Regions from separate parts of the Staphylococcus schleiferi genome, predicted to be linked through region 2. Evidence: riboswitches for the same ligand, from Rfam matches in the RefSeq annotation. Region 2 holds a riboswitch; the other holds the start of a gene.
The links. A riboswitch is a leader RNA that binds a small molecule or an ion and turns the genes downstream of it on or off. The one in region 2 is predicted to bind S-adenosylmethionine.
Positions count from the first base shown of each region.

Region 1: linked by a shared signal. The riboswitch ahead of MUA40_RS09565 (methionine ABC transporter ATP-binding protein) and the one ahead of metK (methionine adenosyltransferase) in region 2 are both predicted to bind S-adenosylmethionine.

Region 1 is NZ_CP094712.1:2,024,725-2,028,735, reverse strand. It holds gene MUA40_RS09595 (nitroreductase family protein) at 1-121, shown strand, start outside; gene MUA40_RS09590 (thioredoxin family protein) at 257-577, opposite strand; gene MUA40_RS09585 (arsenate reductase family protein) at 877-1,233, shown strand; gene gcvH (glycine cleavage system protein GcvH) at 1,305-1,685, shown strand; gene MUA40_RS09575 (toprim domain-containing protein) at 1,764-2,159, shown strand; gene MUA40_RS09570 (thioredoxin family protein) at 2,125-2,439, shown strand; SAM riboswitch class I at 2,480-2,590, shown strand; gene MUA40_RS09565 (methionine ABC transporter ATP-binding protein) at 2,686-3,714, shown strand; gene MUA40_RS09560 (methionine ABC transporter permease) at 3,707-4,011, shown strand, end outside.
Region 2 is NZ_CP094712.1:1,059,112-1,063,122, reverse strand. It holds gene metK (methionine adenosyltransferase) at 1-1,118, opposite strand, end outside; SAM riboswitch class I at 1,225-1,334, opposite strand; gene pckA (phosphoenolpyruvate carboxykinase (ATP)) at 1,666-3,249, shown strand; gene MUA40_RS04965 (alpha/beta hydrolase family protein) at 3,380-4,011, opposite strand, start outside.

The sequences.
Region 1 (4,011 bases), 970 kb from region 2:
CTTTGGCGTGGCGCCAGATGAAAAACTTGTTGGTTTTATTTATTTAACAGACTTAGAGGATGAGGCAGATTTTCCGAAAGTAGAACGCAAAAATAGAGGGATATTAACAGAGTATATTTAGTCCAAAACGTTGTTTGAATTGGATTACTGAAAGTGTTCTATTAAACGCATCTCAAAGTAGATAAGGGATAACGCACTTGTGTGTATAGATAAATAGAGGGGCTAGGACATCATCTCGTCCTAGCCCCTCAAATGATTAGCCTAAGCTTTCAGCTAAGTAGCTTTCAACTTGTTCAGGTGATTTTGCATTAGCAGAGTGTAAGTGGTGTAATTTTTGGCCATCTTTAAAGATTAAAATACTTGGAATACCCATAACTTCGTATTCTTCCACTGCTTGATCAAGTTCATCACGATCAACAGAATACCATTCATATTGATTGTATTTTTCAATAATTGGATCAATCCACATATCCATCGCTTTACAGTCTGGACACCAGCCAGCTTCAAATTTAATAATAACAGGTTGCTCGCTTTGGATGATTTGATTGAATGATTCCATGTTAGTAATGCGTTGCATCTAAAACATCTCCTTTATATCTATTACGTAACGACATTATAACGGATTTCATAGGTGAAGTCATCTATGTGATTCATTGATAAACAACGGCATAAGTCGTGCATCTCCTAATATTTAACCGTATTGATATTGGGTATAAAACAAGTGAAGCAGTGGGTGTCTAGTGAAACTACACAATGTTCCACTCGTCTATATAAATTTAGTATCAAACAATGTAGCAATGAATTTTTTGAAAAAAACAAGCATTTTAATTAATAATTTGATATATTAAAATTAATTGGAATAAGGAGGTCAAAGGCATGATCAAATTTTATCATTATCCAAATTGTACAACATGTAAAAAAGCAGCGAAATTTTTATCTGATCATGGTGTAAGCTATGAACCTATCGATATTGTACAGCATACACCGACAGAAAAAGAATTTCGTCAAATTATAGAAAAATCAGGCTTGGATATTAAAAAGTTCTTTAATACACATGGCGCAAAATACAGAGCGTTAAACCTTAAAGACAAATTAGAAAATATGAATGAAGATGAAAAATTAAGTTTACTTGCTTCTGATGGCATGTTAGTAAAGCGACCATTAGCGATCTTAGGTGATAAAGTGACAGTCGGCTTTAATGAAGAGGTCTATCGCAATACTTGGCTATCATAAAATAGTTGATAGAACCGTTCCAATATGTCATGATAAAATTGTAATTGTAAACATTATAGGAGGGGATTAACGTGGCAGTGCCAAGCGAATTAAAATATTCTAAAGAACACGAATGGGTAAAAGTTGAAGGTCAAACAGCAACAATTGGAATTACAGATTTTGCGCAAAGCGAATTAGGTGATATCGTCTTTGTTGAGCTTCCAGAAGTGGAAGATGAACTTACTGAAGGTGAAACTTTCGGTAGTGTGGAATCAGTTAAAACTGTTTCTGAATTATATTCTCCTGTATCAGGAAAAGTCATCGAAGTGAATGAAGGTTTAGAAGACGAACCTGAAGCGGTTAACGAATCACCTTACGAAAAAGCTTGGATGGTAAAAGTTGAATTAAGCGATGAAAGCCAATTAGATGCATTACTAAGTGCAGCTGATTATGAACAAATGATTGGTGAATAATGCCCGCATAAAGACTCCTCGGTAATCTGATTATCAAGGAGTTTTTTGTACTCAAATATTTTTTAGAAGGTGAAGACCATGGCGATGATCAATAAGGTTATTGTTGTAGAAGGTAAATCTGATAAAAAACGTGTTCAAGAGGTGTTGTTAGAACCTGTCGAAATTATATGTACACATGGAACGATGGGAATTGAAAAATTAGACAATATGATTGAATATTTGTATGATAAACAGGTCTACATTTTAGTAGATTCAGATGCGGAAGGTCGAAAAATCCGCAAATGGTTTACAACTTATTTGAGTGAGCGCATCGATATTTTCATCGATACGAATTATAGTGAAGTGGCACGTTGTCCACGCGATTACCTCTCTAATGTATTACAACATTTTGGATTTAAAGTAAAAAAAGATTTTTATGTTAAAGGGAAGTATTCATATCATGAGTGTTTCAGAGCAATTGAACAATATATATAGAAATAGTGATCAAAACGTTCATCTCATATTCGGTTATACACCGATGTGTGGGACATGTAAAATGTCTGAAAGAATGTTAGATATTGCCAATGAGATGACACAATTACCAATTGTGAAAATAGATTTAAATTTTCACCCAGATTGGAGTCAAGCAAATGAAATACAGTCTGTGCCTGTGTTAATGATCATGCATTATGATCAAGAAGTAGAAAGATTGTATGCTTTTCAATCTGTACCGTACTTATTAGAAAAATTAAAAAAAGTGATTGACGCATGTTGATTACAATGATAAGATTAATATCAATTAAATAGTCAGAAAACTCTTATCCGGAGTGGTGGAGGGATGTGCCCTATGAAGCCCGGCAACCGTCTAGTATATAGAAATGGTGCCAATTCACATAAAGTAAAAATTTTACTTTTGAAGATGAGAGAAAAGCGATTCGTGTTAGTGCTTTCTCTTTCATTTTTAAAAAGAGAAAGCATTTTTTATTTTGCAGATAAGAGGGGAAACACAAGGAGGAACAGTATGATTGAGCTTAAAAATATCGTTAAAAAGTACGAGAGTAAATCAAAATCTGTGACAGCTGTAGATCATGTTGACCTAAAGATAGAGAAGGGTTCAATCTATGGTATTATCGGATTTTCTGGTGCTGGTAAAAGTACTTTAATACGATTATTTAATTATCTAGAAACACCTACATCGGGCGATGTGGTTATCGGCGGGGATAACATAGGTCAGCTAAGTAAAGCAGATTTACGTAAAAAACGACAAAAAGTCAGCATGATTTTCCAACACTTTAATTTATTGTGGTCAAGAACGGTATTGGATAATATTATTTTTCCACTAGAAATTGCAGGTGTTGCAAAAAGTGAAGCAAAGCAGACAGCATTAGAGCTCGTTGAACGTGTCGGTTTGAAAGGGAGAGAGCATGCGTATCCTTCTGAATTATCAGGTGGTCAAAAACAGCGTGTCGGCATTGCCCGCGCACTGGCCAATGATCCAGAAGTCTTACTGTGTGACGAAGCAACAAGTGCACTTGACCCTCAAACGACAGATGAAATATTAGATTTACTTTTACAACTTAAAAAGGAAAAGAACTTAACGATTATTATTATTACGCATGAGATGCACGTCATTCGTCGAATTTGTGATGAAGTATCTGTAATGGAAAATGGTCGTGTCATTGAGCAAGGTAAAGTTTCTGATATTTTTGAAAATCCACAGCACGCAGTGACACGTCGCTTTGTTCAAGAAGACTTGAAACCGAGTGATGAGAGCGATGAGCTTGTAGCGACATTTCCTCTAGCAAAGGATGATATTTTAATTAAATTGACTTTTTCTGGCGATAATACAACACGTCCGATATTGTCCCATCTTTCGCAAGAATATCATCTTTCAGCCAATATTTTAGAGGGGAATATTAAACATTCAAAAACGGGCACTATAGGCTATTTACTCGTGCACATTCAAGATGTCTCAAAAATAAATTTTGATGAAGTACAAGCGGACTTAGAGTCACAAAATATCGATGTAGAGGTGGTCAGTCATGGGTAAGAGTTTTAGCGAAATACTTCAAGAGATGATAACAATGCCGAATGTACGTTGGCCTGATGTTTGGGTAGCGACATATGAAACGCTATACATGACAATCATCTCAACAGCATTCTCATTTATATTTGGGCTCATTTTAGGTGTGATTCTGTTTTTAACATCTAAAAGTAAATCTAAAGCAGGTCGTGTATTTTATAGTATTGTTTCTTTCATTGTGAATTTATTTAGAGCGATACCATTTATCATTTTGATTTTATTATTAATTCCATTTACAAGTTTACTTTTAGGCACAATCAGTGG
Region 2 (4,011 bases):
AAGTGACCATATGCGGCTGTTTGTTTATAGATTGGGCGTTGTAAATCAAGCATTTTAATAATTCCAGCAGGTCTTAAATCAAAGTGATCACGTACGGCTTGAATTAAAGTATCCTCACTGACTTTTCCTGTGCCAAATGTATCGATAGCGATAGAAACGGGCTGAGCGACACCAATAGCGTAGGCAAGTTGCACTTCACATTTATCCGCAAGTTGTGCAGCTACAATGTTTTTTGCGACATAGCGCGCTGCGTAGGCTGCAGAACGGTCGACTTTTGTAGGATCTTTTCCTGAAAAAGCACCCCCACCATGACGGGCATAACCACCGTAAGTATCCACAATAATTTTACGGCCAGTTAAGCCTGCGTCACCTTGTGGACCACCAATGACAAAACGCCCTGTTGGATTAATGAAAAATTTAGTCTCTTCATCTAATAAGCTTGGGTCTACTGTTGGATAAATAACATACTCTTTAATGTCATTTTGGATTTTTTCTAATTCAATTTCTTCGTGATGTTGTGAAGATACAACAATTGTATCAATACGTTTGGGTTGATTTTGTTCATCATATTCAACCGTCACTTGGACTTTACCGTCTGGTCGTAAATAATCTAAAGTTCCATTTTTACGGACTTCTGATAAACGTTTCGATAATTTATGTGACAGGTCAATTGGTAATGGCATGAGTGTATCTGTTTCATTTGTCGCAAAACCGAACATCAAGCCTTGATCGCCAGCACCTGTATTTAACTCTTCGTCATTCATTTCATCACGATATTCTAAAGCGCGATCGACACCTTGTGCAATATCAGGTGATTGTTCATCTATCGCTGTTAAAACAGACATTGTTTTATAGTCGTAACCATACTTCGCACGTGTATAGCCAATCTCTTTAACTGTTTCGCGTACGACTTTTGGAATATCTACATAAGTGGAAGTAGAAATCTCACCCGCGATTAAGGCCATACCTGTCGTCACTGTCGTCTCACAAGCGACACGTGCATTTTTATCTCCTTTCAAAATTTCATCCAAAATTGCATCAGAAATCTGGTCTGCAATTTTATCAGGATGACCTTCTGTTACTGATTCTGAAGTAAATAAGCGTCTGTTGTATGTCATAATAAACTCCTTTATATAATGGATTACGAACATTCTCTCTCTGAGCTCAATAAAAAAAGAGCCTTTCAACACTATAAAATAGAGTGAAGGCTCTAACGTCCATTCGCTCTTATCGTTCAGACCATATTTGTCTGCAAACGGTTTGGCACCTTTCTTCGTTAAAAGAGGTTGCTGGGTTTCATTGGGTCCATGTCCCTCCACCACTCAGGATAAGAGAATCCGTTAGCACTATATTACATAACTTTTATCAGTCTGTCAATTTCGTACTTATGCACAAATCACTTCTAAAAACCTTTCCTATCTATAAGGTTGATGTTGAATACATCGATATTCATGTAAGAAGCCACTAAAAAAATGATAAATTTGAGTGAACCATTGAAACTTTCGATGAATTTAACGCTGAAGTCATAGTCATAATACGTAAAAATAAATATTTAATCTAAAATCTGTTATTTCCCCTTAAATATAGTAGGGATTATTTCTCTAATATGTTATACTCTTAAATTGTAAAGGCTTACATTCAACAAAATTCGGAGGGGATTAGATCATGTCATTCAATACTAGTGCGTTAGAGGCATTAATCGATAAGCCAAGTTCACATTTTCAACTTACAACAACCGAACTTTATAACAAAATCTTAAAGCGTGATGAAGCAGAGTTAACAGAACTCGGTGCCATCAATGCGAAAACGGGTGAATACACGGGGCGCTCACCTAAAGATAAATTTATTGTAGACAATCCACAGGTAAAAGACGATATCGATTGGGGGTCAATCAATCAACCGATTTCTGAAGAAAAATTTCTCAATCTCTACCATAAAGTTATTGATTACTTAAATGACAAAGAAGAATTGTTTGTTTTTAATGGCTATGCAGGAAGTGATTCAAATTCACAACTTAAACTGACAGTAGTTAATGAATTCGCATGGCATAATTTATTTGCACAAAATATGTTTATTAAACCAACTTCTAAAGAAGAAGCTTCAAAAATCAAAGCAGATTTTACATTAATTTCTGCACCTCACTTTAAGGCAGACCCAAAAATCGATGGTACACGCTCAGAAACTTTTGTTATTATTTCTTTTAAGCATAAAACAATTTTAATTGGCGGCACAGAATATGCGGGTGAAATGAAAAAATCAGTCTTTTCTGTCATGAACTATTTATTACCAAAACATGATATTATGAGCATGCATTGTTCAGCAAATGTTGGAGGTAAAGGTGATGTCGCTCTGTTCTTTGGACTATCTGGAACAGGTAAAACAACATTGTCAGCAGACCCAAATCGTAAACTCATTGGTGATGACGAACACGGTTGGAACGAGAACGGTGTTTTCAATATTGAGGGAGGCTGCTATGCGAAAGCGATTAATTTATCAGCTGAAAAAGAGCCACAAATTTTCAATGCGATTCGATATGGTACTGTACTTGAAAATTTAGTGGTTGATACACATGGATATATTGACTTTGATGATAATCATTATACTGAAAACACACGCGCTGCTTACCCGATTGACCATATCGATAATATTGTGCTCCCTTCTAAAGCATCTCATCCAAATACAATTATCTTTTTGACAGCGGATGCATTTGGTGTTTTACCACCTATCTCTAAATTAAATAAAGATCAAGCGATGTATCACTTCTTGAGCGGCTTTACATCAAAATTAGCGGGTACAGAAAGAGGCATTACTGAACCAGTCCCTTCATTCTCAACTTGTTTCGGTGCACCATTCTTACCTCTTAGAGCTGAAGTTTATGCAAATTTACTCGGTGACCTTATCGATAAACATACCGTTGATGTTTACCTTGTCAACACAGGTTGGACAGGTGGCAAATATGGTGTAGGTAATCGTATTGAATTGAAATATACAAGAAAAATGGTCAATGATGCGATAAATGGTGCGCTTAAAAATACACAATTCGAAAAAGATGAAGTTTTTGGATTGTCGATTCCTACTGAAATTGAAGGCGTACCGAGCACAATTTTACAACCTAAAAATACTTGGTCTGATAAAGAAGCCTATACTGATCAAGCACAACTTCTTGTAGAGCGATTCAAAGATAACTTCAAAAAATTTGGCGAAAATGCACAAGATTTAGAACTAAACGGTGGATTTAAATCGAATTAGAATATCACTGATTTATTTAAGCCATTTCATAATTATATGTATGCAAAAAAGCGCGTCCAGTTTAATTTAACGGGCGCGCTTTTATATTTTGTCATGCTGATAAATTATATTTTTAGTCGATCATCTTTATTCATGATTGATTGTCGTGTCGACGCATCCAATCCTGTATGAAAGCTAAAACTTTTTTCATGGCTTGTGGTCTCGGTACATGACCTTCATCATGTTGATAGAATGTTTCATACCGTGCGCCAATTTGTTCTAAATGTTGTTCCAAATAATACGCTTGATGAATACCGACTTGACGGTCTTGTTTACCATGAATAATTAAAATAGGAGGCGATTCAGCATCAATATCAGAAAGTGGATTTCGATTACGATAGGCTTGTATATCTTTTTTAGGATGCCCTACCATTCTTCTTAACATACCTCTTAAATCTACTCGCTCTTCATACATTAATTTTAAATCCGTAACGCCACCCCAAATTATATAGCTATTGGCTTTAACAGTTTGAAATGTAAGTAACCCTTGAATCCCACCTCTAGAAAATCCAACAAGATGCAGTGACGCTTGCGGATACATATTTTTTAACATCGTTGCGGCAACTACAACATCATTTAAATCTTTACCCGCAAATTCATCAAAACCTTGACTTCCGTTACTTCCTCTATAATATGGCACAAATACTAAAGTATGTGGGCTTATAAATTGAAGTAATCTTGCTAAACGAACGCGTCCTACTTGTCCTTTACCGCCACGTAAGT